Regions from separate parts of the Marinobacter sp. V34 genome, predicted to be linked through region 1. Evidence: predicted binding sites of a transcription regulator. Region 1 holds the regulator's gene; the other holds the start of a gene.
What was found. Region 1 encodes FliA, which starts transcription of late flagellar genes. Its sites were predicted from a motif close to CTAAAGTTTNNNNNNNNNNNGCCGNTAA; they were not measured.
Positions count from the first base shown of each region.

Region 2: AC0B60_RS02905 (flagellar protein MotY) is a predicted target of FliA. The motif match lies at 11,563-11,590, and genes of this name have one in related genera.

Region 1 is NZ_JBUPZY010000003.1:204,563-220,058, reverse strand. It holds gene flhB (flagellar biosynthesis protein FlhB) at 1-702, shown strand, start outside; gene AC0B60_RS06485 (class I SAM-dependent methyltransferase) at 759-1,634, opposite strand; gene AC0B60_RS06480 (uracil-xanthine permease family protein) at 1,615-2,871, opposite strand; gene upp (uracil phosphoribosyltransferase) at 2,874-3,512, opposite strand; gene flhA (flagellar biosynthesis protein FlhA) at 3,736-5,910, shown strand; gene flhF (flagellar biosynthesis protein FlhF) at 5,971-7,266, shown strand; gene AC0B60_RS06460 (MinD/ParA family protein) at 7,313-8,125, shown strand; gene AC0B60_RS06455 (RNA polymerase sigma factor FliA) at 8,156-8,887, shown strand; gene cheY (chemotaxis response regulator CheY) at 9,064-9,447, shown strand; gene AC0B60_RS06445 (protein phosphatase CheZ) at 9,468-10,256, shown strand; gene AC0B60_RS06440 (chemotaxis protein CheA) at 10,274-12,436, shown strand; gene AC0B60_RS06435 (protein-glutamate methylesterase/protein-glutamine glutaminase) at 12,469-13,617, shown strand; gene AC0B60_RS06430 (flagellar motor protein) at 13,617-14,354, shown strand; gene motD (flagellar motor protein MotD) at 14,382-15,164, shown strand; gene AC0B60_RS06420 (ParA family protein) at 15,411-15,496, shown strand, end outside.
Region 2 is NZ_JBUPZY010000001.1:608,975-624,470, reverse strand. It holds gene mtnA (S-methyl-5-thioribose-1-phosphate isomerase) at 1-702, opposite strand, end outside; gene AC0B60_RS02955 (TRZ/ATZ family hydrolase) at 863-2,203, shown strand; gene ubiG (bifunctional 2-polyprenyl-6-hydroxyphenol methylase/3-demethylubiquinol 3-O-methyltransferase UbiG) at 2,238-2,966, shown strand; gene AC0B60_RS02945 (HAD-IA family hydrolase) at 2,990-3,649, shown strand; gene AC0B60_RS02940 (YciK family oxidoreductase) at 3,696-4,445, shown strand; gene AC0B60_RS02935 (glutaredoxin family protein) at 4,445-4,678, shown strand; gene yaaA (peroxide stress protein YaaA) at 4,691-5,461, shown strand; gene AC0B60_RS02925 (DUF2788 domain-containing protein) at 5,488-5,688, shown strand; gene rdgC (recombination-associated protein RdgC) at 5,804-6,733, shown strand; gene AC0B60_RS02915 (bifunctional acetate--CoA ligase family protein/GNAT family N-acetyltransferase) at 6,744-9,488, opposite strand; gene AC0B60_RS02910 (histone deacetylase family protein) at 9,661-10,587, shown strand; gene AC0B60_RS02905 (flagellar protein MotY) at 10,605-11,537, opposite strand; gene pyrC (dihydroorotase) at 11,691-12,722, shown strand; gene rnt (ribonuclease T) at 12,836-13,471, shown strand; gene AC0B60_RS02890 (SDR family oxidoreductase) at 13,529-15,496, opposite strand, start outside.

The sequences.
Region 1 (15,496 bases):
ATCGAACTGGCCAAAGCTATTTTAAAAGTGGGGTTGGTTCTGGCGATTGCCATCCTGATTCTCAATCTGCGCACTGATGATTTGCTCAGCATTTCCGAGGAGCCCGCCAGGTCTGCCATGGAACACGTTCTGTGGACGTTGGGCTGGAGCTTTTTCATCCTCGCCTGTGCCACGATTATCATCGCGTTGATCGATGTACCGTTCCAGATGTACGACCACCACAAGAAGCTGCGAATGACGTTGCAGGAGGTCAAGGATGAGTTTAAGGACACTGAGGGCAAGCCGGAAGTGAAAGGTAAGATCCGCCAGTTGCAGCGTGAGATGGCTCAGAGGCGGATGATGCAGGATGTGCCTGGGGCGGATGTGGTGATCACCAACCCAACGCATTATGCCGTAGCGTTGAAGTATGACCAGAAGAACATGGCGGCACCGATTGTGGTTGCGAAGGGGTCGGATGAGACGGCCTTTAAGATCATGGAAATTGCCCGCGAGCACAAGGTTGAGATTCTCCGCACGCCGCCTTTGACGCGGGCGGCTTATCACAATACCGAGATCGGTGGTGAGATCCCGGATGGCCTGTATATGGCGATCGCCCAGGTGCTTGCCTATGTGTTTCAGCTTCGTCAATTCCGCAAGGGACGGGGCGAGAAGCCCCAGATGCCGAAGTTTCCGATTCCTTCAGATTTGCGGCGCGATGTTTAGTTTGAGAGTCGTCTACTGTTAGCCTGCCACCACCGAAATGTCAGGCTACAAAAGGGCTAAGGCTGCGCCTCAATAACCCGAACCATAGGATCACGGCGGCTTTCCGGAATTGGAAGGTGGCCGTAAAAGTCGGCAGGGTTATGGACGGCAACGGAAGGAAAGCCGCAGTCAGTAAAATGTTCAGCGGCCTGCTGGTCGCCCAGGAAATGGAAGCTGACATCACTTCGGGTAACCGTGCTGAGCAGGCCGCCGAGGGATTTCAGGGCACCGCGTAACAGCGGCTGGCTCGGCATCAGGTAGCTTTCGGACAGATAGACCGAACCCGGGCGCTGTTGCAGGAGTGTAGCCAGGCGTTTCCAGAATTCTGAAATGACTGGCAACGAGAAGTAGCTGGTCAGTCCCTCGGTGACGACAACCACCGGTTCTTTGCTGTCGAATGCTCTCGCGAAAACCGCCTCCAGCGTCTGTTCACCGGATTCCGCCAGGATGTCGATGGGCATCACCTGATGGAGGTTGCCCAGGTGGCCGGATGTCAGGAGTCTTGCGGTTTTTTGGGTGGCCATGTCAGGGAGGTCGGCTTCCACCATGTGCAGGTGAGGGTGCCTGTCCCGCAAGCGGATACCCCGTGGCGACATTCCGCAGGCGATTTCCAGTACCTGGGTGGCGCCGCGGTCTAGGGCCTGTTCGATCAGGTGATCGATGATCAGGTGTCGCTGCAGCAGGAAGGTGCGGATGTTGCCGCCGATGAGTGTTTTGCTGCCGACCTCGAAGGGCGTCATCAGGTGATACAACCAGCGCCCCTGGTCAGTCAAAAGCACTTTGTCGGAGAGGCCGTACCGGTGCCATACGGCACCGGTATATAGGGCGGTAAAGCTGATGCCGGAGCTGTCAGCCGTTTTCATTGGCATGCCGTCAGTGGGTGTCTTTCTCATGGATTCTTGCGCCCCATGCTTCGCCTTTGCCTGGCAGGACCAGGTTGAGGGCTATGGCGACCACTGCGCAAAGGGCGATGCCTTCCAGATTACCAATCGCCATGCCGCCGATACCGAAGACCAGGGTGACAGCAACGATCACCAGGTTGCGTGCCTGCGACAGGTCGACCTGGTGGCGGATCAGGGTATTCAGGCCCACGACGGCGATGGAGCCGAACAGCAGGCAAAGGATACCGCCCATGACAGGCGCTGGTATAGTTTGGAGCGCGGCACCGAATTTGCCGATGAAAGCCAGCACGATGGCAATGCACGCCGCCCAGATCATGACTTTCGGGTTAAAGTTTTTGGTCAGCACTACGGCGCCCGTGACTTCGGAGTAGGTGGTGTTGGGCGGGCCACCAAGGGCTGAGGCGGCGCTGGTGGCCAGGCCGTCGCCCAGGAGGGTGCGGTGCAGGCCGGGTTTCTCCAGATAGTTTTTGCGGGTGACGGTACCGATGGCAAGGATATCGCCAATGTGTTCAATGGCCGGTGCGATGGCTACCGGAATCATGAACAGGATGGCTGCCCAACTGAACTCCGGCGCCACAAAATTGGGAATGGCGAACCAGGGCGCGTTGGTGATGGGTGACAGGTCCACGATGCCGGCAAAGGCCGACAGTATGTACCCGACAATAATACCGAACATGATCGGAATCAGGCGGAAGATACCGCTGGACCAGACAGCCATAACGACCGTCACGGCCAGGGAGATCATCGCAATCCAGATGGCAGTGTCGTAGGGCACCAGTTGTTGCGCACCGTCACCGGTGCGGCCAGAAGCCATGTGGACGGCAACCGGCGCCAAGCCAAGGCCGATCACCATAATAACCGGGCCGATGACCACAGGGGGCAACAGGCGGGTGATGAAACCGGTACCGCGCAGGCGCACCGCGCCGCTCAGTATTATATAAAGGATGCCCGCGGCCATCAGGCCACCGAGTGTTTCTTCAAGGCCGAAGCGGCCCTTGGCGGCAATGATCGGAGCGATAAAGGCGAAGGATGAGGCCAGGAAAATGGGAATCTGGCCGCCGGTGACAATATGGAAAATAAGGGTGCCAATGCCTGCGGTGAACAGTGCAACGTTGGGATCGAGGCCGGTAATCAGAGGCATCAGTACCAATGCGCCAAAAGCCACCAGCAGCATTTGTGAGCCGGCAATGGCCTGTTTCCAGACCGGGTCGGTGCTATGGTCCTGCATGGTTAGACGTCCTTCTGCTTGGTGCCGAAGATTTTGTCGCCGGCGTCGCCGAGCCCGGGAAGGATATAGCCTTTCTCGTTCAGCCTTTCATCGATTGATGCGGTATAGATCGACACATCAGGATGTTTCTCCAGCACCTTTTCCACGCCTTCCGGCGCTGCGACCAAAACCAGGGCGCGGATCTCGTTGCTACCGGCTTTCTTCAGCAGGTCGATGGTGGAGATCATGGAACCGCCGGTGGCCAGCATGGGGTCGATGATCATCGCCATGCGCTCATCGAGTTCACCTACCAGCTTCTCAAGATAGGTGCTGGCTTCCAGGGTTTCCTCGTTGCGCACCTGGCCGACAACGCTGACCCGGGCACCGGGAATCAGGGTGAGTACGCCGTCCAGCATACCCAAGCCGGCCCGCAGAATCGGTACGATGGTGATCTTCTTGCCCTGGATCTGTTCAATCTCCACCGGGCCGGCCCAGCCTTCAATGGTTTTCTTCTGCAGTGAAAAATCCTTGGTGGCCTCGTACGTCAACAGAGCACCTACTTCCTGAGCCAGTTCCCGGAAATTTTTGGTGCTGATGTCTGAGCGGCGCATCAGGCCGAGTTTATGGCGGATAAGGGGGTGCTTGACCTCGTGAATTGGCATGGGCTCACCTTTGCGTCTGGGTCGATGATTTGATTGGGCGCAGTAAAGACGCCAGCAAATGGCGCAAGGATACCGTATCTGGCCGAATCCGTCAGGCGCGGTGAGAAGAAAAGCCGTTAGGGGTGGTACGGATCTTGCGAATACCCCTTCAAACGATGCGTCTGCGTCAAAAAAACGACCCGCATAACCCTGCGGTTAACCGCCAATCGGAGAGTTTCCCGGCATGGACCGAGCGCTAGTCCTCAATAATGTCAAATCCCTGACGCGGGGTAATATCGGCATTCCCGTGATGTTGATGGGATTGCTCGGCATGATGATTCTGCCCATGCCGGCGTTCATGTTGGACGTGTTCTTCACCTTCAACATCACCTTGTCGATCGTGATCCTGCTGGTGTGTGTCTACGCCTTGCGGCCGATGGAGTTTGCCTCCTTTCCGACAGTTTTGTTGGTGGCAACATTGTTGAGGCTGGCGCTCAACGTTGCCTCCACGCGGATTGTTCTGCTCAACGGCCATGAGGGCGGTGATGCGGCCGGTAAGGTGATCGAATCGTTCGGCGCGGTCCTCATCGGCGGTAACTACGCGGTTGGCCTTGTCGTCTTCGCCATCCTCATGATCATCAACTTCCTGGTGGTGACCAAAGGTGCCGGCCGAGTGTCGGAAGTCAGCGCGCGTTTCACCCTGGATGCCATGCCGGGTAAGCAGATGGCCATCGATGCCGACCTCAATGCCGGTCTTATCAACCAGGAAGAAGCCAAGCATCGCCGGGCTGAAATCGCCCAGGAGGCCGATTTCTACGGCTCCATGGACGGCGCCAGTAAATTCGTCAAGGGCGACGCCATCGCCGGCCTGTTGATCCTGGCCATTAACCTGATCGGTGGCATTGCCATCGGTATGCTTCAGCACGGTCTCGATTTTGGTACCGCTACACAGAACTATGCACTACTGACCATTGGTGACGGCCTGGTGGCACAGATTCCGTCACTGCTGCTGTCGACGTCTGCAGCGATCATGGTTACCCGGGTAACGTCCAGCCAGGACATGGGCGGGCAGATACTGCAACAAATGTTCAATGCCCCCAAGGCGCTGGGTATCGCGGCCGTTATCCTCATCATTCTTGGCCTGATTCCTGGCATGCCGCACGTGGCATTCCTTGGTCTGGGTGCGATTGCAGGTGGTATTGCCTGGTACATATGGCAACAGGAACGCCAGACCGTCGAGGAGGATGGTGTGTTCCCGGTCCGGGGCGGCGGTGCCCGCCCGGCAGGCCCGGGGCGCGACCTGCCGCCCGGTGGTGAGGGCGGTGAACACAGTGCCCAGCTGCCGCCGCCGGGGGAGACCCGGGAGCTCGGTTGGGACGATGTGGCCACCGTGGATATTGTGGGCCTGGAGGTGGGCTACCGCCTGATTCCGCTGGTGGATAAATCCCAGGGCGGTCAGCTTCTCAGTCGCATCAAGGGGGTTCGTAAAAAGCTCTCACAGGATCTGGGCTTCCTTATGCCCTCGGTCCATATCCGCGACAACCTCGACCTTATGCCCAACGTTTACCGAATCACCCTGATGGGCGTCACCATTGCCGAGGCAGAAATTCACCCGGACCGTGAACTGGCGATTGACCCCGGTCAGGTATTCGGCAAGATCGAGGGAATAGAGGGCAAAGACCCGGCCTTCGGCCTGGATGCCAGCTGGATCGAGCCGGACAAGAAAGATCAGGCACAGACCCTTGGGTATACCGTCGTGGACGCCAGTACTGTCGTGGCGACACACCTTAATCAGATCCTCCAGAAACACGCCCACGAACTGCTTGGCCATGAGGAAGTCCAGAAATGGCTGGACCAGCTCGAGAAAGTGTCGCCAAAGCTGGCGGAAGAATTGGTGCCTACCACCGTTTCCATCAGCCTGTTGTTGAAGGTGTTGCAGAACCTGTTGAAAGAGGAAGTACCGATCCGCGACATGCGGTCTATCGCGGAGGCCATTGTCAACGTCCATCCGAAGAGCCAGGACCCGAAACTGCTGACCACGGTTGCCCGCCAGTCGCTGCGCCGGATGATTGTTCAGAGTATCTGTGGCAACGACGCAGAGATTCCGGTGATTACTCTGGACCCGGACTTGGAACAGTTATTGCTAAAGTCTATGCAACAGAGTCAACAATCCGGCGGTCAGGAAGACATCGGGCTGGTATTGGAGCCGAATATGGTTGAGAAGCTCCAACGGTCGCTCCAGGACAGCGTCCAGCGCCAGGAGATGCTGGGCAAGCCGGCGATTCTACTGGTTTCCGGGCCCTTGCGCCCGGTGCTGGCGAAGTTTGCCAGCTACGGAGTAGAGCGCCTGCACGTGCTGTCGTACCAGGAAATTCCGGATAACAAACAGATCACTATTGTCGCATCCGTCGGTCAGTAAAGGCCGCGGCTGGAAAGGCGGAAGGCGCTGGAAAGTGCTGACCGGGGAGGAGTCATCATTATGAAAGTAAAGCGGTTTTTTGCCCAAAGCATGGCAGAGGCACTGCGTCAGGTGCGGGATCAGATGGGGCCCGATGCCGTAATCCTTTCCAATCGTCGTGTGGATGGTGGTGTCGAAATTGTGACAGCGCTCGATTATGACGAAAACATGGCGCGTCAGCGCCTCGGTGATGCGGCACGGGAAGCCACCAATGGCTCACGGCTCGCCGAGTTGCAGGCGGAACAGCATCGCCGCCTGGAGGACGAGCTCGGCCGCTCCCGGGATCGTATTCGGGAAGTGCGGGAAAAGCGCGCGACCTATGGCAACGCGGTCTCGGGTGGGGAATTCGGCCACGCAGGCCTGTCGAAAGAATCGCTTGCCGATGGCGACATAATGGTTGAAGAGCCAACAGCTGCCAGCGCCGCCTATTCCGGTGAGCTGGCGCAAATGCGCGCGGAAATCAGTTCCCTTCGCGATCTGGTCAGTGCCCGGAACGGCGGTGAACCTGAACAAACAGCGGTGAACGCAGTACAGAAGAGGCTGTCTGAAAAGTTGCAGGAATTCGGTCTCGGACTGGAGCTTGCCAATTCTCTGTCCCGGCGTCACCGTGCAGGGCGGCTCGAGGATGGCTGGAAGCAGTCTCTGAAAATGTTGGCCGCCGGAGTCAAGACCGCGCGCACGGAGTGGGCGGAAGAGGGCGGTGTCTATGCCCTGGTGGGACCAACCGGGTCCGGCAAGACGACGACCATCGGCAAGCTGGCCGCGCATTACGTGCTGCGCCACGGCCCCGACTCCCTGGCACTGGTCACCACCGATCGCTATCGGGTCGCGGCTCATGAGCAACTATTCGTGTTCGGGCGCATACTGAACGTTCCGGTGCGGGTCGTGGACGAAACACATTCCCTGGATGACATACTGGACGAGCTGTCGGACCGCCACCTGGTGTTGATTGACACCGCAGGCCTGACCAGTACCGACAAGGGCTACGAAGAGCAGCTCATGGAGCTGGCTCGCAGTCACCACCGGATTCGAACCCATCTGGTGGTTTCGGCCACCAGTCAGCCGCGCATCATGAAATCCGTCTGGCATTGCTATAAGATGGCAAATCTTACGGGTTGTGTGATGACCAAAATCGATGAAGCACTGACCCTGGGTGAATCGCTGGGATTCGTCATGGAAACGGGATTGCCGGTGGCGTATTACACCGACGGGCAGAAAATCCCGGAAGACCTGCACCACGCTGAGTCCATTCCGCTGGTGCGGTTGGCCGTGGAGAGGCTGAAGAAACTCCAGCAGCAACAGGCAGTCGCTGTTTAAAAACAACACAGCCTGCGGTTAAACGCGGCAAGAGATCAGAGTCAGTATGAGCAAACCACATCCGGTACAGGTGATTGCCGTTTCCGGCGGGAAAGGGGGCGTTGGCAAGAGTAACGTTTCAGTGAACCTTGGCATCGCACTCGCGCAAATGGGACGTCGGGTGGTGCTGCTAGACGCCGACCTGGGCCTTGCCAACATTGACGTGCTTCTGGGTATTACCTCCAATCGCAATATCCAGGACGTGATTGCCGGTGAATGTGACCTGCGGGACGTGCTGGTCAATGGCCCCGGTGGTATCAAAATCGTCCCTGCCTCCTCGGGAACTCAGCGTATGACCCAGCTTTCCACCCTGGAGCATGCTGGCCTGATCAATGCTTTCAGTGAGCTCGGCGACCAGATCGATGTGCTGATTGTTGATACCGCTGCGGGTATTTCCGAGTCGGTGGTCAGCTTCCTCCGAGCCTCACAGGAACTATTGCTGGTCGTCTGTGATGAACCTACCTCTATTACCGACGCCTACGCTCTTATAAAGCTTATGAACCGGGATTACGGTACCAACCGCTTCCGTATACTGGCTAATCAGGTCAGGAATGAGCAGGAAGGTCGCCATTTGTTTGAAAAACTGACCCGGGTTACCGAGCGCTTTCTTGATGTGGCACTACAATATGTGGGTATGGTGCCGTATGACGAGGCCGTAAAAAAGGCGGTACAGCGCCAGCGTGCCGTGTTGGATGCCTATCCGCGAGCAAAAGCGTCGTTGGCGATCAAGAGCCTTGCGGAGAAAGTGGATAGCTGGCCGCTGCCATCGTCGCCCCGGGGACATCTGGAATTCTTTGTGGAGCGGCTCGTCGAAGTCTGATTTTGATCCTGTCACTGAATAGCCGGATACATGACATTGGCGAAAGAACTTGGAATCTACAACCGGACGGGTACACGAGGACCTTCCCAACTCGTTGAGGAGCAGGCCCCGCTGGTCAAAAAAATAGCGCTTCACCTCATGGCGCGGCTGCCGGCATCTGTCCAGCTGGATGATCTTATGCAGGCAGGCATGATTGGCTTGTTGGAAGCTGCACAGCGATACAGTTCCGACAAGGGGGCTACCTTTGAGACCTACGCCGGTATCCGGATCCGCGGAGCCATGGTGGATGAAATTCGCAAGGGTGATTGGGTCCCCCGATCCGTCCACAGGAACTCCCGCCGCATTGCCAAAGCCATCAAGGCTGTCGAGGACCGCCTGGGCCGGGAAGCTCAAGACTCGGAAGTGGCCGAGGAGCTTGGGTTGGACCTCGACGAATACTATTCCTCTCTGAGCGATGCCAACAGTGGCCGACTTTTTAGTCTGGATGAGCTCAATGAATCCGGCGAGCTGCCGATAGAAGAAACAGAGGACAGTGATAACCCATTGGATGGTCTGGCGTCTGACAATTTCCGGAAGAGCCTGGCCACTGCGATTGGTGACCTGCCCGAGCGAGAAAAGCTGGTGCTCAGCCTTTATTACCAGGAAGAGCTGAACCTGAAGGAAATAGGCGCTGTGTTGGGTGTTAGTGAAAGTCGGGTCAGCCAGATTCACAGCCAGGCCGCGCTCCGTCTGCGGGGGCGTCTTACTGGTTGGCAGAGCTGAACAGGCCGCCAGTCACGTTGAACGGCGTTGCCAGGCATTCTTTACTGTAGCCTTTTGGTAACCGGTGCTTTACAACCGGCCCAAAGGTCACACAATAAGCGGTTAAACTACCGGCCTGCTAGACTGTGAGCCGGAAGCCAAAAACGAATTCCGGGCGTTTTTAACTGGAGGTCCCATTGGACAAGAATATGAAAATCCTGATTGTGGATGACTTCTCCACAATGCGACGGATCATTAAGAACCTGCTTCGCGATCTCGGTTTTACCAATACTGACGAAGCAGACGATGGCAATACGGCACTGCCGATGCTCAGGAGCGGCAAATACGATTTTCTGGTAACCGATTGGAATATGCCAGGGATGTCCGGGCTCGATCTGCTCAAGGAGGTCCGTGCCGATGACAGCCTGAAAACCCTGCCTGTGCTCATGGTGACCGCCGAAGCGAAGCGCGACCAGATCGTCGCCGCTGCGCAAGCCGGCGTGAACGGCTATGTGGTCAAGCCCTTCACGGCTGCCGTACTCAAGGAGAAGATTGAGAAAATCTTCGAACGCATCCAGTAATCAGAGGTCGGACGGCTCCCATGAGCAATAGCAAAAAAGACCAACAGGGGCTCGACCCGGAGGTTACGGAGAAACTCCGCAGCCAGGCGGCCGAACTGCTTGAGCAGGTCAATGCCGGCGACTATGGCCGTGCGATGAGCCTGATCAATGAGCTGAGCGAGGTCAGGGACCAGAGCCTGTATCGGGAAGTCGGCCGATTGACCCGCAGCCTCCATGAGGCAATCCGAAATTTCCAGGTCGATCCCCGGAACGACGAACAGTCAGAAGCTCTGTCGAAGATGACCGATGCCTCGGATCGTCTGGAATACGTGGTTCAGATGACCGGCAAAGCAGCCAATCGGACCATGGATCTGGTTGAGGAGGCTATGCCCAAGGCCAGCGCCCTCCGTGATGAGGCCGCCGAGCTGAGAGACCAGTGGCAGAAACTTCGCCGCCGTGAGATGGCCCCGGCGGAATTCCGTGAGCTCTATGCCCGTATCGACACATTTTTCGTAACCCTGAATACCGATGCCGGGGCGATGTACGACAACCTGTCGGAAATTCTCCTGGCCCAGGATTTTCAGGACCTCACAGGACAGGTGATCCAAAAGGTCACCACTCTGGTTAAAGAGGTGGAAGAACATCTGTTGAGCCTGGTAGTGATGGCGAGCCATGTGGACCAGATGACCGGCACCGTGCATGAACTGGAAGAACGGGAAAAGATATCGGCGGAACAGGGTGTCGGTCCACAGATCAAGGCCGAAGAACGCGAAGACGTAGTATCGGGGCAGGACGATGTTGATGATCTTCTGTCCAGTCTCGGTTTCTGAGTAAAAGAGGGTAACGCATGGCGCTTGATGCCGATGAAGAGATCCTGCAGGACTTCCTTGTTGAAGCAGGCGAGATACTCGAAAAGCTGTCGGAGCAACTGGTCGACCTGGAACAAAACCCGGACGACAGTGATCTGCTCAACGCCATCTTCCGGGGCTTTCACACCGTAAAGGGCGGTGCCGGGTTTCTGCAGCTCGATGCCTTGGTGAACTGCTGCCATTCCGCGGAAAACGTCTTCGATATCCTGCGCAACCACAAGCGCAAAGTGGATTCCGAGTTGATGGACGTGGTGCTGGAAGCCTTGGATCACGTCAATGCCATGTTTGAACAGGTTCGCCATCACGAAGAACCGACTCCAGCTCCCGAGGAACTGATCGCAGCTCTGGACGCACTGGCGCAGCCGGCAGGGGAGTCGGCGCCAGCAAACGCAGCGGTCGCTCGCGAAGAACAATACGAGAGCGATGAAGCCAGTTCCGGTGACGATGGCGGTGATATTACCGACGATGAATTCGAGCGGTTGCTGGATGCCCTGGAAGAGGAAAAGACCGGCGCTCCGGTTTCCAGCGGCGACAGCAATGAGCCTTCCGGTGATGAGGGCGGGAGCGGAGACGACATCTCCGATGATGAATTCGAGGCCCTGCTCGACCAGTTGCACGGAAAGGGTCAGTTTTCAGGCCCACCTGAATCCAGCAAGGAAGTCCCTGACAGTCAGGATACATCGGCTGGCAACGTTGCCAGCGATGAGGCCGGTGACAGCAAGGGTGGCGGCGACCTGATTTCGGACGACGAGTTCGAAAAGTTGCTGGATGACCTGCATGGTAAGGGCGGTAGCCCCACGGCAGAAACTGCCGAATCGGCCCCTGCGCCTGCTGCGAAGCAGCCTGCCGCCAAACCTGCCAGTGCCAAGACTGACAAGCCCGCCCAATCGGCTGGTAAACCCGAAAAAGCCCCTGCGGAGAATGGCAAGGCAGGCGTAACACCTGCGATGCCGGCACGGGACGCCAATGCGCCGGTTGCCGAAACCTCGGTACGGGTGGACACCAAACGCCTGGACGACATCATGAACATGGTGGGTGAGCTGGTGCTGGTGCGTAACCGGTTACAGCGTCTGGGTGCCCAGAGTGAAGACGAGCATATGCACAAGGCTGTCTCCAATCTGGACGTGGTCACCACCGACCTCCAGGCCGCAGTGATGGCAACGCGGATGCAGCCCATCAAGAAAGTGTTTGGCCGCTTCCCGCGGGTGGTTCGCGATCTGGCCCGCAGCCTGAAAAAAGAAATCAACCTTGAGATGCACGGCGAAGAGACCGACCTGGACAAAAACCTGGTGGAGGCGCTGTCCGATCCTCTGGTCCACCTTGTTCGCAACTCGGTTGATCACGGTATAGAAGCACCCGATGTTCGTGAAAAGGCGGGCAAGCCTCGTCAGGGCCGTGTCACTCTGTCTGCCGAGCAGGAAGGGGATCACATCCTGTTGTCCATCGAAGACGACGGTGCCGGCATGGATCCGGATGTGCTGCGCCGAAAAGCAGTTGAAAAGGGCATCTATGAACAGGACGCCGCCGATCGGCTGACCAACACCGAGTGCTACAACCTGATTTTCGCCGCCGGGTTCTCCACCAAGGACCAGATATCCGACGTGTCCGGTCGCGGTGTCGGCATGGACGTGGTGAAAACCAAGATCAGCCAGCTTAACGGGCAGCTGAGCGTGGAGTCGGAGCTGGGTAAGGGCTCACGCATCGTCATCAAAGTACCGCTGACCCTGGCCATCATGCCTACCCTGATGATCATGCTTGGCGACCAGTCCTTTGCGCTGCCGTTGGTGAACGTGGTTGAGATCTTCCATCTGGACCTCAGCAAGAAGAACATTGTGGATGGACGCGAATGCATCGTGGTTCGAGACAAGGTCTTCCCGTTGTTTCACATCAAGCGATGGCTGATCAAAGGCGCAGCCGGGCAGCCGGAACCGGAAAATGCCCACGTGGTTATCGTGGCCATGGGCACGCGGCGCGTCGGTTTTGTGGTGGACCAGTTGATCGGGCAGGAAGAGGTGGTGATCAAGCCCCTGGGCCGGGCCCTGCAGGGAACGCCGGGTATGGCGGGTGCAACCATCACTGGCGATGGTCGTATTGCACTCATAATTGATGTTCCGAGCCTGCTTCAGAACTACGGAAAATAACGTTGCGGCAGGCCCAGGTTTAGGAGAAATGGATGACGGTTTCTGTCCTGGTCGTTGATGATTCAGGTTTTTTCCGCAAGCGACTGACGGAAATCCTGACCGCTTCCGGTCAGATCAAGGTGATTGGGGTGGCTACCAACGGGCGTGAAGGTGTCGAGCTGGCTGAAAAGCTGAGGCCTGATGTCATTACCATGGACTACGAGATGCCCGTCATGGACGGTATCAGCGCCGTCCGTGAGATCATGAAGCGACACCCAGCGCCGGTATTGATGTTCTCATCCCTGACTTACGAGGGTGCCCGGGTGACCCTGGATGCCCTTGAGGCAGGTGCCGTTGATTTCCTGCCCAAGAATTTTGAGGAAATCGCCCGGGATTCCAGCCAGCTTCAGAAAATACTCATTGAGCGTGTGCTGGATGTTGCTGGCAGTCGCCCAGGTGCAAAACCGTCTGCGCCGCCTCCTGCGACACCCCCGGCGCCTTCGTCCCGTAGCCCGGCACCGGCAAGACGCAGCGTGCCGGAACGGCCGGCGACACCAGATAGACCTTCTCGCAGCAGCTCCCCTGAGCCTGAAGCACCGGTTCGTCGTTCGATTCGCCGTGGGCCTGCGAAACACTACAGTGTGGTTGCCATCGGCACGTCAACCGGCGGCCCGGTGGCCTTGCAACGTGTACTGATGGCATTACCGGCCGGGTTTCCCGCGCCTGTGGTTCTCGTTCAGCATATGCCAGCCAGTTTTACCCCGGCGTTTGCCGAACGGCTGAACAAACTATGCCAGATTGAGGTGCGCCAGGCGGAAGACGGAGAAATGCTGAAGCCGGGCGTCGCGCTGCTTGCCCCCGGGGGCAAGCAGATGATGATTGAAAACCGGGGTGGCCAGGGCAGAGTCAGGATTCTTCCCGGAGATGACCGGCTTAACTACAAGCCCTGCGTGGATGTGACTTTCGGCTCCCTGGCCAGGAGTTTTCCCGGAAAGACCCTGGGGCTGATCCTCACGGGTATGGGGTCGGATGGAAAGGAAGGCTGTCGCCTTATGAAACAGTCCGGCTCCGATATCTGGTCCCAGGACGAAAAAACGTCGGTGATTTACGGTATGCCCATGGCCGTGGCCAAGGCCGGGTTGTCTGACGAAATCCTCGCGCTTGATGACATTGGTCCCCGCCTGACAGATGGGGTTAGCTGATGGATATTCTCAGCCTGCTGGGCGTCATTCTGGCCTTTGTGGCGATTCTCGGTGGAAACCTGTTGGAAGGCGGTGCCGTCAGCTCGCTGTTCAATGGCCCGGCCGCGCTGATCGTCATTGGTGGTACGCTCGCAGCCACTATCCTCCAGACCTCCTGGCCGCTGTTAAAGCGGGCCTTTTCCCAGGTGCGCTGGGTGTTCTTTCCGCCTTATATCAGCCTGGAAGATGGTATTGGCAAGGTTATTGACTGGAGCGTCAAGGCCCGTAAGCAGGGTCTGCTGGGGCTGGAAGGGTTGGCTGAGAAAGAATCTGAACGCTTTGCCCGTAAGGGGCTGCAACTGCTGGTGGACGGTGCTGAGACAGAAACCATTCGCAGCATCATGGAGGTGGACCTGGAGTCCCGTGAACAGAGGGATCTGGAGTCCGCTCGGGTGTTTGAGGCCATGGGTGGCTATTCGCCCACCATTGGCATCATCGGCGCGGTGATGGGGCTGATTCAGGTGATGACCAACCTCGAAGACCCCCAGTCACTGGGCAGCGGTATCGCCACCGCGTTTGTGGCCACCATCTACGGTGTGGCGCTGGCCAACCTGCTGTTCTTCCCGGTTGCCAACAAGCTGCGTGGCATTCTGCGGGAACGCACCCGTTATGAAGACATGATGATCGACGGCATCATCGCCATTGCAGAAGGCGAGAACCCTAAATCCATCGAGCTGCGCTTACGGGGCTTCCTGTAGTGCCGGCATCGGGCCAAGGGTAAGCTGATGAGACGACGCAGGCGGCAGGATGACGATCTTCACAACAAGGAACGCTGGCTGATTTCCTACGCCGACTTCATCACCTTGTTGTTTGCGTTCTTTGTTGTGATGTATTCCGTGTCGTCGGTGAACGAGGGCAAGTACAAGGTGCTGTCTGAAACATTGACAGGCGTCTTCAATGCCCCTCAGCGCTCCTTCCAACCTATAGAAGTAGGCGACCAGCCCCGGCGTTCGACTCCTCAGGCCGCTGAAGACGTGATTGAGCCTGCCGTAACCGAAGCACCTCAGAATCCTGCCATGAGCGCTGAAGGGCGCACCGAGGCGCTGCGCGCTATGGCGGACCGGTTGGCTTTGGAGTTTGACGAACTGATCAACCAGGGCGTGGTTACCCTGGAAACCAGCGACGAGTGGTTAGAGCTGAGTCTGCGCAACAGCCTGCTTTTCGGCAGTGGCGATGCCGAGCCCCATTACGATGCCTTCGAAGTGGTGGCGAAAATCGCCGCTGTACTCCGCAACCGGGATAATGCCATTCGGGTTGAGGGCTTCACAGATAACCGCCCGATAAACACCAGTGCCTTTCCCTCCAACTGGGAGCTTTCCGCTGCTCGGTCAGCGGCGGTTGTACGCATGTTGTCAATGGAGGGCGTTGAGGCCGAACGGCTGGCCGCTGTTGGTTACGGTGAGCACCAACCGGTGGCCCGCAACGACACCGAGGAAGGTCGCCGTCGCAACCGACGCGTGGTTCTGCTGATCTCCCGCGATGCCAGTATTCGTGGCGCGATGCGATAACACCTTTTCGATCATCACGTTGCAGAGTCATGGCGGAAGGTGCCTATAGGCGAGTTGGCACAATATCTGTATTAACGTCTGTACATCTTTAGGTCCCGGCAACCTCTTGCCGGATTGTTTTCAAGTTGAACGGATCGTGGCCGATAACACGGTATGCGTGCGGCGCTTCCGGAACGGGTATTTCTGGGGAATCAGTGTGGTGACGAGCTTGGCGATGGATTTGGTGACAGATATGGAGTGCACAGCGTGCGCATCTGGGCAGTAGCCAATCAAAAGGGCGGTGTGGGCAAAACCACGTCGGTTGTAGCCTTGGGTGGCCTACTGGCGGAGAG
Region 2 (15,496 bases), on a different contig from region 1:
CGCAAGTATCGATGCAGCCGCCCCATCCGCATTGAGCGTCACCGGAATCCCATCCCTTGCCAGCTCCCAAGCGGTTAATCGGCTGCCCTGCAGCCAAGGCCGGGTCTCATCGGCAAACACATCCTTTAACAGCTTTTTCTCATGCAGCCGCCGGATCACTCCCAGTGCGGTCCCGTAGCCGCCGGTGGCAAGCGCCCCGGTATTGCAGTGGGTCAGAACCGAAAACGGTTTGCTGGCATCCATTTGAGCCAGTGCGTAATCCGCCATCGCCAGATTGGCGGACAGGTCGTCCTTGTGAATTTGAACCGCCGTTTCGGCAAGGCGCTTTACCGCTTCGTCCAGGGAATGACACTCTGAGAACACCTGTTCCATTTTCTGCAGCGCCCAGAACAGGTTCACCGCCGTTGGCCGGGAAGCTGCCAGCTCGCGGATGGCCTGCTTGATCTCAGCTTTCCAGTCACCGCCACCAGCATGCCGGGCCGCAAGGGCAACACCGTACGCTGCGCTGATTCCAATCGCTGGCGCCCCACGCACCACCATATCCCGGATACTCTGGGCCACACCGGCGGAGCCCTCCAGCGTAATCCAGTGTTCCTGGTCCGGCAGCAGCCGCTGATCCAGTAATTCGAGGCTTCCTCCATGCCAGCGAATGGCGACGGTTCCGATAGCACGGTTGCCAGATGAAACAGGGGCGCGACTCATTCATTAACTCCTGAGGGATTACAAAACAGCAGTATACCTGTGTTAATACGGTAAACTCAGCCCCCAGGGTAGTTCTCAACCGGGCCGGTCGCTATACTTTCGGGCTACATTTCCAGACAGCGTGGCCCCGTTCCAGGCTGTACGTACAAAGGTAAGGTTAATGACGGCAGATACCATTACCGCCGCGGATATTCGCATCAACGCACGCTGGCTGATTCCCATCGAACCCGCCGATCTGGTTCTGGAATACCAGGCTGTTCTCGTCCAGGGCGACAGGATTGCCGCTGTCGTATCGCAGGACGAGGCGGATGCCCGCTTCCGTGCCAAGGAAGTGATCGACCTTCCCAGCCATGTGGTGCTGCCCGGCCTCATCAATATGCATGGCCACGCTGCCATGTCACTGTTCCGTGGCATGGCCGACGATTTACCCCTGATGACCTGGCTTAATGACCACATCTGGCCTGCCGAAGGCGCGTTCGTCAGCGAAGCGTTCATTGCCGACGGCACCCAGCTTGCCATGGCGGAAATGCTGCGCACCGGCACTACCACGTTTTCCGACATGTACTTCTTTCCGGAAATCGTTGCCCAGCTTGCGCACGACGCCGGCATGCGCGCACAGATCTGCTTTCCGCTGCTGGACTTCCCCACACCCTGGGGGAGCGGGCCGGATGAATACCTGTCCAAAGGCGAAGCGTTCATAAAACAGTGGCAGGACAACGCCTTCATCATGCCGGCCATTGGCCCCCATGCGCCCTACACCGTATCCGACGAGCCACTGAGAAAAGCCGTAGCGCTATCGGAGGCGACGGGTGCCCCGATCCAGACTCACCTGCATGAAACCGCCTTCGAAGTTGCGGACGCCATGGAAAAGTCCGGCAAGCGCCCTACTGCCCGCCTGGCGGAGCTGAAAGTACTCGGGACCAACACCCAGTGCGTGCACATGACGCAGATTGATGAGTCAGACATAGCGCTGCTCCAGGCGACCGGTGCCCACGTTATCCACTGCCCGGAATCCAACCTGAAACTGGCCAGCGGCCTGAGCCCGGTGCAAACATTCCGCAAGGCCGGCGTCAATGTCGCCATTGGCACGGATGGCGCGGCCAGTAACAATGACCTGGACCTGTTCGGCGAGCTTAACACCGCCGCCATGCTGGCCAAGGTGGTCGCAGACGACGCCTCGGCACTGTCCGCCCACGAGGCACTGGCTATGGCGACCATCCAGGGAGCCAGGGCTCTTGGGCGCGATCATGAGCTGGGATCGTTGGCCGCTGGCAAACTGGCGGACATTATCGCCGTGGATCTTGGCGACCCGTTCCTGCAGCCGGTGTATGATCCCGCCTCTCATCTGGTGTACAGCAACCATGGCCGCCAGGTAAGCCATAGCTGGATCAACGGCGTACCCCAGGTGCAGGAAGGCAAGCTCACCCGCATTGACGTCCCGGACCTGATGCTACGCGTCCAGGGCTGGGCCGACCGTATTCGCGAACAGCAAACCAGTTGACGCTCACACTCTCAGCGACCAGGCAGAACGGCACATGAGTAACCACAACGTAGACCAGAAAGAAATCGCCAAGTTCGAGGCACTGGCCAGCCGCTGGTGGGACCCCACCAGCGAATTCCGGCCCCTGCACGACATCAACCCCCTGCGACTCAATTACATCGATGAACGTGCGCCCCTGGCCGGCAAGCGGGCGCTGGATGTCGGTTGCGGTGGTGGCCTGCTCTCCGAGGGCATGGCACTGCGCGGTGCCCATGTCACCGGCATTGATATGGGAGAAGCACCGCTATCCGTCGCCAGACTCCATGGTATGGAAAGCGGCATTGAGGTGGACTACCGCCAGATCACCGTGGAAGAACTGGCGCAAGACCCGGAACACGCAGGCCAGTACGATGTGGTGACCTGCCTGGAAATGCTTGAGCATGTGCCCGACCCGGCGTCGGTGATCAGCGCCTGCGCCACCATGCTCAAACCGGGCGGGCATCTGTTCGTGTCTACCATCAACCGCAATCCAAAATCCTTCCTGTTCGCCATCGTCGGTGCGGAATATATGCTCCGCCTGCTGCCCAAGGGTACCCACGAGTGGCGCAAGTTCATCCGGCCGTCCGAGATGTCCGACCATCTCCGCCACGCTGGCCTGGACATCCGCGACCTGACCGGCATGACCTATAATCCGATTACCAAAGCCTACCGCCTGGGGCGGGATGTGGACGTGAACTACATGATGCACGCCATGGACACACGAGAGGACAGTACGCCGTCGTGAGCGCCACACCCCCAGAGTCAGCCATGCCAGCAAACCCGTCGACCGTCCTGTTTGACCTGGACGGTACGTTGATCGATACCGCACCGGACTTTATTCGTTGCCTGAACGAACTGCGGCTCTCACACGGTTTACCAGGCCTGCCCGCACCGCATATCCGGCGCTCTGTCTCCAACGGGGCCCGGGCCATGATCAAGATTGGCTTCGGGCTCGACCCGGACCATCCTGACTACCTGGAGAAGCACACTGCCTTTCTCGACCTCTACGAGGCCGGCGTCGCCGTAGAAACCACTCTGTTTGAGGGCATGGACAACCTCTTGAAAAGCCTCGAAGCACGAGGTATCCCCTGGGGCATTGTCACCAACAAGCCGGTTCGCTTCGCCGTTCCGTTGGTGGAAGCCCTGGGACTTGCAAACCGCTGTGCAGCGGTGATCTGCCCCGACCATGTCACCCACCGTAAGCCGCATCCAGAAGCTCTGTTTCTCGCCTGTAAAGAAGTGGGTGTCGAACCGACAGCGGGCGTTTACGTAGGCGACCATGAGCGCGATATCGAAGCCGGGCGCAACGCCGGAATGACAACCATTGCAGTTCGTTACGGTTATATCGAGCAGCCGGAAACCGTTGATCTGTGGCAAGCCGACCTTATTGCGGACACCGTCAGCGACCTGGCAAAACTGTTACAATAGCGCCGATGGCAGCATCATTTTCGTACTTCCCAAATGGAGACTCAGAATGCAGGACTATCAAGCACCGGCTGATTTACTGAAGGAACGCATCATCATGGTGACCGGTGCCGGCAGCGGGATAGGAAGGGCTGCAGCAAAGGCCTATGCGGCTCACGGCGCCACCGTCATTCTCGTCGGCCGCACCGTCTCCAAACTGGAATCCGTCTACGATGAGATCGAAGCGGCGGGTCATCCCAAACCAGCCATCGTACCGCTGAATTTCGAAGGCGCCGCGGTGAAAGAGTATGAAGAGCTGGCCATGACCATTGAAGACAACTTCGACCGTATCGACGGCCTTCTCCACAACGCCGCCATTCTCGGCACTCGCAGCCCGATTGAACTGTACGATCCGGAAATCTGGAACAAGGTCATGCATGTCAATGCCACCGCGCCCTTCCTGCTGAGCCGGGCGATGATTCCATTACTGCGCAAATCTGACGATGCCTCGGTGATTTTCACGGCCTCCGGTGTCGGGCGTCGGGCCAAGCCCTACTGGGGTGCCTACGCGGTCTCCAAATTCGCCATCGAAGGCCTGAGCCAGATGCTGTCGGAGGAACTGGATGACGACCGCCACAATGTCCGCGTGAACAGTCTTAATCCCGGTGCCACCCGTACCAATATGAGAGCCACCGCGTACCCCGCTGAAAATCCGGACCAGAATCCGGCGCCGGAGGAACTGATGCCGGTGTACCTGTACCTGATGGGAAAGGACAGCCACGACGTGAATGGCCAGCAGATAGACGCACAGCCGAAGTAATGGAACTGATTTTCTACACTACGTCACAGTGCCATCTGTGCGAACTGGCGGAAGCCCTGTTGGTCAGCACGCCCATGCCAGAACCGGTTCCCGTGGACGCCGTGGATATTGCCCAGTCCGACCAGCTGGTTGAACGCTACGGCACCCGGATTCCAGTGTTGCGCCGCAACGATACCGGTGAGGAACTGGACTGGCCGTTCACCAGCGACCAGTTAATGAATTTTCTTCGATGAGGACAGCCCAACATGTTGATGGTGATATCCCCCGCCAAGACACTGGACTATGAAAGCCCGCTGGCGACCCAAAAGACAACCCAGCCGGACTTTCTCGACGATGCCTGTGAACTGATAGACCAGCTTAAAGACCTGGAACCCCATGACATCAGTAACCTGATGGGGATCAGCGACAAGCTCGGTCAGCTCAATGCTGAACGCTTTCGCATTTGGCACACCCCCTTCACACCGGATAACGCCCGCCAGGCGGTGCTTGCCTTCAAGGGTGATGTTTACACCGGCCTGGATGCGGAAAGCTTCAGTGAGAAAGAATTCGAGATTGCCCAGAAGCGGCTTAGAATTCTGTCCGGCCTCTACGGTGTGCTCAAGCCGCTGGACCTGATGCAACCCTATCGTCTGGAGATGGGTACCAAGTTCGAAAATCGCCGGGGCAAGGATCTGTACGCTTTCTGGGGCAGCAAGGTAACCGATGAGATTAACCGCTTGTTGAAGGCTGATGACGGCGTGCTGGTAAACCTGGCCTCTAACGAATACTTCAAGAGCGTTCGCAAAAAGGATCTTGAAGGCCGTCTGGTTACACCGCAGTTCAAGGACTGGAAAAACGGCCAATACAAGATGATCAGTTTTTACGCCAAAAAGGCCCGGGGCCTGATGTGTCGCTACGCCATCCAGAACAACATCACCCAGGCCAGTGACCTGAAAGGCTTTGACCTGGAAGGTTACCGGTTCAGCGAAGAGCAGTCCGATGCGGACAGCTGGGTATTCCTACGGGATAAGCCGTAAACCGTTCACTGAATCCGGAGACATTAATGAGTGAAGCCGTTTTTTCCCAGCTCGCCATGCTGGTCTTTCTCACTGGCCTGATCGTCTGGATGGGATTCATCGTGTGGGATCTGGCCAAAAAGTCCCAGGCCGGGCGGTTTGGCACCATCATTTTGTTCACCATACTCGGTGCTGGCGTGGTGGGGTTCATCATCAAGACCGTGATGGTGGAGATTATGAAGCTCTAGCGGCCCAAGATGAGGTTTTCAGCATTGTCACTTTACGGCCACGGACCCGTGGCCGTATCATCCCCACCCTTTTCAGACTCTCACCATCATCGAATAACCAACAAGGACCCGGACCATGTGGTTTCGTAATGCCCGCGTATTCCGTTTTACCAAGCCATTCGAAATAACCGCCGAAGCCCTGGAAGAAAAACTCCAGGAAGACGCCTTCAAGCCCTGTGGTCCCCAGGAAACCTCACGCCAGGGCTGGGTATCGCCCATGGGTAAGCACAGCGATCTGCTGGTTCATAGCGCCGGCGGCTATCACCTTATTGCCCTGCGCAAAGAGGAGAAACTGCTGCCCGCCTCCGTCATCAAGGAGCTTGTAGACGAGAAGGCTGAGATGATTGAAGCGGAACAGCACCGAAAGGTGCGGCGTAAGGAAAAGGACGAATTGAAAGAAGAAGTGATGCTGGAAATGCTGCCCAGGGCATTTTCCAAGAACCGTCGCTGCTACGCGTATCTTGCACCGGCAGACGGTGTACTCGTGGTTGACGCAGGCTCCTCCAAACAGGCGGAAGATCTCGCCTCAACGCTTCGCAAAAGCCTGGGTTCCCTGCCCGTTCGCCCGCCAGCCGTGGAGCAGGCACCCGCCTTCACCTTCACCGGCTGGTTGAACGAGTCCATCGACCTACCCGCGAGCATCGAGCTGGGTAATGAGTGCGAGCTGAAAGATACCTCCGAAGACGGTGGCGTGGTGCGCTGCAAAGGCCTGGATCTTCAGGGCGATGAAATCCGCAGTCATCTGGACGCCGGCATGCAAGTCACCAAGCTGTCTGTTACCTGGGACGACAGCCTGTCATTCGTGCTGGACGAGGAACTGGGCATCCGTCGCCTGAAATTCGGCGACACCCTTCAGGAAAAGCTGGACGATGTGGATGCAGATGATGCCGCAGCGCGCTTCGACGCGGCATTTTCGCTGATGACTCTGGAACTGGCCAGGCTGATTCCCGGCCTTCTGGAAGCCCTGGGCGGCGAAGACCGTTCCGCCATTGTGGAAGAAAGCTGAACCCAAAAACTCAGTGGGACGTCTGTTCCAGACGCTCCCGCTGCCAGTCTTTCTCCGGCTCATTCAGCACCAGGGTGAGGTCCATCACTTCCTCTTCCGAGTTGTAGTGGATCTCGAAGCCCAAATGCTCGGCCAGTTGCAGCATGGGGCGATTGTCCGGTAACACATCACCCACCATCTCCACCGTGCCCTTGGCACGGCAATAGTCGATCATCTTCTGCATCAGGGCCACACCCAGTCCTTCGCCTTTCATCCTGTCATGCACCATCACCGCGAACTCACAGCGCAGGTTGTCGGCATCGGTCCAGGTTCGCACCGTTCCCAGGGTCTCTTCCCCCTCGCCGTCCTCCCTTGGCGCGTTGGCAATAAAGACCATTTCCCGGTCGTAGTCGATTTGCACCATCTGGGCCACGTCTTCACGGGAGAAGTGCTTGCGGTACTGGAAAAAACGGTAACGGATGGACTCCGGAGACTGAAGCTCATGGAACGCACGATGAGCTGGTTCGTCTTCCGCTAGCACCGGGCGAATGATCACACGGCGCCCGGACTTCGGCAGCACGATCCACTCCTCCAGCTCCCTGGGGTACGGCTGGATAATCGGCCGCCCCGGCTTATCCGCCAGGTCGATCGCCACGTTCACTGCAACCGTGCCCTGATCGTTGAACAACAGTGGTGAGATCTCCAGCCCGCGAATCTCAGGAATATCGATCACAATCTGGGACAGGGTCACCAGGGTTTCCGAAACAGCGCGAATATCCTCCTCGGGCTTCAGGCTATGTTCTTTCAGCAACTTGTACATGTAGGTGCGCCGCAATAGCTCCCTGGCCAGCACCATATTCAACGGTGGCAACGCAATCTGCCGATCCGTCATTACGTTGATATGCGCCCCGGAAGCGCCGCAAACCACCAACGGCCCAAATAACTTATCCCGGGTGATCCCCACACTGAATTCGATGCCACCAACATGCTGGTAAGAGCGCTGCACCGCAAACCCCAGAAATCCGCTGTCAGGGTAATGTTTCTGGTATTCGTCCATCAGGAAGCGACAGGAATCCATAATCGCCCCCTCGCTATTCAGTTTCTGAACCGTGCCCTTGTAACGACGCTGTCCCGGACTGAGCTCCACGAGTGGATGACAGGCCTGTTCATGGATCAGCGTGATGTCCACAGGACGACGCTCGACGGCGAAGACTTCCAGCACTTCCTCCATATCGTCGCAATACATGGTCTCTACGGCGTTAATGCCGTAATTCCGGATCACGTCGCGGGCCTCCTGATTGGACAGATGCGCCCGACCGGAGCGAATGGCATTCACTACGATACGCCGTGTTTGGGTGTGGTCGGCCAGGTGGTCGGTAAAAGACTCCGGCGTTTCCGTCAGCAGCCGCTGCACACGCTGGTGTCGCACATGCTGCATGAACGCCATAACGGCCTTCTCGGGGTTGAAGAACGAGGGTACGCCCGCCCGATAAAACTCATCGCGGGCATCCAGCACCGTACTTTGCCCCAGCCAGCAGGTGAACACATTAAGACGCGTACCCTTGACCGCCTGTACCACAGCATCGGCAATCCGCAGGCTGTCCTCAGTCAGGCTGGGAGCGTACATCACCAGAACGTTGGCCACTTCAGGGTCTTTGGCAAGAATTTTGATGGCTTGAGCGTAGAGCTCCGGCGAGGCGGCATAACCGAGGTCTATCGGGTTCTTTCGGGTCCAGTACGGTGGCAGAAGTTCCGCCAGCGAATCAATCGACTTGCCTGACAGCTTCGCCAGCTCACCACCCAGATATGCCAACCGGTCCACCGCCAGCACTCCCGGCCCGACACCGTTGGCCATAATAGCCAGGGTTTCGCGCCTCAGGGGCCTCATTCGCGTCAGAGTTTCCAGCGCATCGAACATCTGCCCCAATCCATCCACACGCAGCACACCGGCACGCTGGAGCATGGCATCGTATATGGGATCACTCTGTGTCAGCCCTGCAGGCAGCTCGTGAGGGAACCACTCGGACTCCGGCACACGGCCACTTTTCACTGCAATCACCGGCTTGGTGCGGGAGGCCACACGTACGGCGGACATAAAGCGGCGGGGGTTGGGGATGTTCTCAATGTGCAGCAATATTGCGCGGGTCTGGCTGTCCTGTGCCAGATAGTCGATCAGGTCGTCATGGTCGATATCCATCCCATCGCCCAGTGTCAGGAAGTAGGAAAAACCCACACCCCGGGCGAACGCCCAATCAATGACCGAACTGGCGATGGTGCCGGATTGGCCCACAAACGCCACCTTTCCGGGAATAGCCCCCATATGCGCATACGTGGCATTCAAGCTGCGAGCTGGCACCATCAACCCGATGGTATTAGGGCCAAGTACCCGGATACCGGTTTCCCGGGCAGCATCGCGGACCGAATACATCAGGGGCTGGCCGGTTTTGCTGTGGCTTCTGGACATGCCTCCAGTCATCACAATGGCCGTACGAACGCCTGCCTCCCCCAATCGCTTGATCATCTTCGGCACAGTATCCGGGGGTGTACAGATAATCGCCAGGTCGGGGCTGAATCCCATGCGGGATACCTTTTTGACGCAGGACACACCATGGACGTTGTCGTAATCGTTCTGGTTGACCACCATCAACTGACCGGGATAACCACCCCCCAACAGGTTTCGAAGCACCATGCCGCCCAGATTATCTGCCCGTTCCGAGGCGCCGATAACCACAATAGAGGAAGGGTTGAAAAGGCTTTCCAGATAACGGGTGCTCAAACTTCACTCCTTGATTCGGGTCGACCGGGCGTGCGTACACCTTATCTTAGGCGCTTGCCTGGCGATGTAAAACGGCTATCGCCGCTATAAGACCAAAGAAACGCAGAAAGCCCACTCTATCCCTGATAATATTGGACAAAATACAAGCACGGCCAGAGCGTTCGGAACCAGTATGACAACGGGATTTTTCTCTCACGACGACTGCATGAAACACAATATGGGCGCGGAGCACCCTGAGTGCCCGGAGCGACTTGCAGCCATCACCAGTTACCTGGCCGACACCGGCCTGGGGCAAGACCTCGACTGGGTGCGGCCCGACGAAGCCACTCGGGACCAGTTACTGACCGTGCACCCCGAACGCTACCTGAACCAACTTGATCTGATGCAACCCACCAGGGGACGGGTGTATACCGACCCCGACACTGCCATGATGCCTGACACCCTGAGAGCCGCCCGCCTCGCCGCTGGCGCCAGTATTGAAGCGGTCGATATGGTGCTCAGTAGCCAGCTTACCAACGCGTTTGTGTGCGCCAGGCCACCAGGGCACCATGCCGAACGCAGTAAATCCATGGGTTTCTGCTTCTACAACAACATCGCGCTGGCCGCTATGCGGGCCCTGAACTTTCACCAGTTGGAGCGGGTAGCGATCATTGATTTCGATGTTCACCAGGGCAACGGCACGGTGGACATCGTGGGCGGCGATGAACGCATCCTGATGTGTTCCAGTTTCCAGCACCCGTTCTACCCGCATTCCCACGTGCATCGTCAGGCCGAAAATATCATCAATACGCCCATCCAGGCAGGCTCGCCAGCGAACGAATACCGAAAGATCGTGGAAGCGGCGTGGCTGAAACGGCTACAGGACTTCCGCCCGCAACTGGTGCTGATCTCCGCCGGCTTTGACGGCCACCTGCTGGACCCAATGGCGGAGCTAAATCTGGAAGTATCGGATTACCGTTGGTTGACGGAAATGATCACCAGCGTGGCTCGCGACCATGCCAACGACCGTGTTATCTCAACCCTGGAGGGCGGCTATCATTTGAGGGCGCTGGCAGAGAGTGTCAACGCTCACCTCGAGGTACTCAACGCCATCCACTGAAAATACCGCGCGCAACGTCAGGTATTTGGTGTTGCGGCCTCATAGCCATTGGCTTGTTGCAGGTCCGGCCGCTCGCCTTCCCGCTGAAGGCGAATCGTCGTGCGCCGGTTGTCCGCCGGGCGGCGTGATACCGGGTACTGGTCCGCGTGAGCTCTAGTCGTTACGGAATCTGCATCGATGCCCTGCCCTATCAGGTAGTCCGCTACCGCATTGGCCCTCTCTTCCGACAACGCACGATTGTCGATCCGGCTGCCGCTGCTGTCGGTATGGCCATCCACGAACACTCTCTCCACCGTGGAATCCGCCTGGACGTAAATCACAATGTTGTCGAGGAACCGCCGGTCAGCGTCGGACAGGCTGGTGCTGCCCGACGCAAAAGAAATGCGGGAACGCTTGATCTGATCGTAGTTCACCGGCAACAGACCGGCAGTACAGTTGCGATAACCGGAGAACTGGCCCGCAAAGTTAATGTTGGACACTTTCACTCGAACCGGGTTGCCGTCGTACCAGGATTCGCGCGTAACCGTTGGGTCCATCCCCTCCAGCAAGCTTTGGACAAGCACCATGGCCAGACGAGATTCAAGCATCACCGGTCGACGACTGTCGTCCACATTTACCCGACCAAGGGGACGTGGGGCGATTCCCGGGCGCCAGGATGGCGCTTCCATCACCAACTGAGCCTGACCTGGACGCATGAGCGGCGTTTCCGACTCCAGGAAAAAGGACAGCGACTCACCCGCCTTATGGCGGAATACGGCACGACCGTAGCCCGGGACCTGGTGCACCAGAGTGCACTCGAACACGGACTCCGACAGGTACCACTGGCTGTTCTCGATACCTGCGCCAAAGGTGGCGGCCTGCGCCGCGACAGAGCCTGCCATCAGTACACCAATCGCACTGGAAATCACTGCACCACGCAGGAAGGCGAAAATTCGTGCCATACCATCCATCCGTCAGAAAAGATTCACTACTCTTGTAACGGCTGAATCTGGCCTTTCTTTAGGGCACCCGCCAAAACAATCGCTGTCGGCTTCTGATATAATTTCGCCAGAATTTTCCAGGGGTTCACGTTTGACCGGCCCCAGCACATCCCGGAACCGTAAATGACCGAACAACTGATCATCACCCGTCCTGACGACTGGCACCTCCACGTACGGGACGGCGACATTCTCCAGGACGTAGTACCCGCTACCGCCCGCTGCTTTGGCCGCGCCATCATCATGCCGAACCTGGCGCCACCGGTGACGGAGGCTGAACAGGCCATGGCCTACCGCAGCAGGATACTGGCCGCTGCCGGCGACACCGACTTTGACCCGCTGATGACGCTCTACCTCACGGAAGCCACTACGCCTGAGCAAGTCAGGGAAGCCAAGTCCGCGGGCGTGGTTGCCGCCAAACTGTATCCAGCCGGCGCCACCACCAACTCCGCATCCGGTGTGACCGACATCCGCAACATCTATCCGGTGCTGGAGGCCATGAGTGATTGCGGCATGCTGTTGCTGGTCCACGGCGAAGTCACCGACGCGGACATCGACATCTTCGACCGGGAGAAGATCTTCCTCAAGCGCGTACTGGCGCCCACCATGGAAGCGTTTCCGGATTTGCGGGTGGTGCTGGAGCACATCACCACCGCCGATTCGGCCGAATTCGTACGTGACCATGACGGAAACAACCTGGGTGCCACCATCACGCCGCAACACCTGATGTACAATCGTAACCACATGCTGGTCGGCGGCATTCGCCCTCACCTGTATTGCCTGCCCATCCTCAAGCGCAACCGACACCAACAGGCGTTACGGGATGCGGTGGTCAGCGGTGACCCTCGTTTCTTCCTGGGAACGGACTCGGCGCCGCACTCAAAAGACAAAAAGGAAACCGCCTGTGGCTGCGCAGGCTGCTACTCCGCATACAGTGCCATGCCCCTGTATGCGGAAATTTTCGAGGACCTGGGCGTACTGGACAAACTGGAAGCCTTTGCCAGCTTCAATGGCGCTGACTTCTATGGCCTGCCCAGAAACAGCGATACCATCACGCTGGTGAAAGAATCCTGGGATATGCCCGACGAACTGCCTCTGGCTGACGGTACCATTGTCCCTTTGAAGGCAGGAGAAAGCCTGAGATGGCGGCTTGCCTGAACACCACTCCGACCAACCGATCCTTATCATCAATCGTTCCTTTACCAGGCCTGTGACCCTGGCCAGACGCTCCGGGAGTTTAAGTGACTGAAGAACATAAAGAACCGCATCCCATGTCCCGCCGCTTCCGTGGTTTCCTGCCGGTTGTGGTGGATGTGGAAACCGGTGGTTTCAATCCTGAGAAGGATGCCCTACTGGAAATTGCTGCGGTCATACTGACAATGGACGACGACGGCTGGTTGAAACGGGCTGAAACCCACGTGCAGCAGATCGACCCATTCGAAGGCGCCAACCTGGAACAATCTGCGCTGGACTTCACCGGTATCGACCCGTGGAACCCGGAGCGGGAAGCCGTTCCGGAGCGTGAGGGTATGAGCGAGGTTTTCGGGCCCATCCGCAAGGCGGTCAAAGCCCACGATTGCAAACGAGCCGTGCTCGTTGGCCACAACGCGACCTTTGACCACAACTTTGTGTTCGCCGCTGCCCTGCGTTCGGACATCCGCCGCAACCCGTTTCACCCGTTTTCCACCTTCGACACGGCAACGCTGGCTGGTCTGGCCTACGGCCATACCGTCTTGGCCCAGGCCTGCAAGCTGGCAGGCATTCCATTCAGCAACAAGGAAGCGCACTCGGCTGCCTATGATGCTGAGAAAACCGCCGATCTGTTCTGTGGCATCGTCAATCGCTGGCGCGAAATCGGTGGTTTTCCACCGCCACCGGTACCAGACGACACTGAACAGGCGCCTTGATAGACAACCACAAAAAACCCCGCTCGAAGCGGGGTTTTCTGGTCTTCAGGGGCAATGTTACCAGTAGATACCCCGCATGATCGCAGCAAAGGCCACCTGCTCGGAGGAGACTTTTGGCTTCTCGCCGGAACGGCTGCCGGCAGCGGCCGGAGAATCCGGGAACATGCGGTAACCGGTGTTCATCACGATCTCACCCATCTTCGGCGCCAGCGCTTGCATGACCTGAGCGAAAATCCCCAGACGCGTGGCGATGCGCTTGGGACGATACACGATGGCGTCAGCCACCATTTCCGCCGCCTCGTCCGGCGTCAGCGTGGGCACCGAGTCATAGATTTTGGTGGGCGCGATCATCGGCGTTTTCACCAGCGGCATGTTAATGGTGGTGAAGGTCACGTTGCGGTCCGACCATTCCGCTGCCGCACAACGGCTGAATGTATCCAGCGCTGATTTGGACGCGACGTAGGCCGAGAAACGGGGCGCGTTGGTCAACACACCGATGGACGAAATATTGACCACGTGGCCGCGACGACGTTCCAGCATAGCCGGTGCAAAGCCCATGATCAGGCGAACGGAGCCGAAGTAGTTCAGCTGCATGGTACGCTCGAAATCGTGAAAGCGGTCGAACGACAGCGCCAGTGAGCGACGAATGGAACGGCCAGCATTGTTGACCAGCACGTCCACATGGCCGTGATTGTCCAGCACCGTTTTTACGAAGCGGTCACAGTCATCCATGTCGGCGAAATCACACTGATAGGCATGAACATTGCCCCCACGGGCTTCCAGTGCCGCAGCCACTTCCATCAGGCGTTCTTTCTTACGCGCGCCAATCACCAGGACGGCACCGGCATCCGCCAGCTTTTCGGCCGTCGCCAGGCCGATACCAGAAGTCCCACCGGTGATCACACAGACCTTTCCTTCCACCGTGCCACGCAGAGTGCGATCCTTGAACAGGTCGGGGTCCAGGTTGCGCTCCCAGAAGTCCCACAGCACCGCAGCGTAGCTTTCCAGGCGCGGCACTTCGATGCCGGTATCCTTAAGGACCCGCTCCGTCTCGCGGGCGTCAAACCGCGTGGGGTAATTGATGAACGACAACACAGAGGGTGGAATACCCATGTCGTCAAGCAATGCCGTTGTCAGGCGTTTAACGGGCGGCAGATTCTTCAGGCTCTGGCGGATAAACGGTGGTACAAACCCGAACATGCGGGAATCGATCCGCATCGCCATACGGGGTGCATGACCAGCTTCGGAGAAGATATTGAGAATCTCTCCCACTTTGTAGGGGTCAGAATCCACAAGGTGGAAGCAGTTACCGTCCTCGCCTTCAAGGTGCGCGATGTGGTCCATGGCGTTCACCACAAAATCCACCGGTACAACGTTCAGGCGTCCACCCTCGATGCCAATCGTCGGCACCCACTGGGGCAGTGCGTGGCGGATTTTCTGGATCATCTTGAAGAAGTAATAGGGCCCATCGACCTTGTCCATCTCCCCGGTCTTTGAGTGGCCAACCACCATACCCGGACGGTAAATCCGGAACGGAACGGTGCAGCTCTCGCGAACCACCTTTTCAGACTCGTGCTTGGTCAGCAGGTAGGGATGGTCGAGCTTTTCAGCTTCCTCGAACATGTCCTCGCGGAACGTGCCCTTGAACAGGCCAGCCGCCGCGATGGAGGAAACATGATGGAAGCAGCCGGCTTCCATGGCCGCTGCCGCATTGACGGCACTGTGGGTGCCCTCAATGTTGGTGGCCTGCTGGGACTTTTCGTCCGCCCCCATGTCGTATACCGCAGCAAGATGGAAGAAATGGTCAATGTTACCCTTGAGCGATTTCATCGTCTTGGCGTCGATGCCCAGATTCGGGCTGGTAAGGTCGCCGATCACTGCTTTCACCCTGGACTCGTCCGCGCCCCAGCGCTCCCTGAGCTGGTCCAGTTTGCCCTGTGATTGCTCGCGCACCAGTACATGCACTGTGCCACCGCGAGCCAGCAGTTTTTCAACGAGAAAACGGCCGATAAATCCGGTGCCACC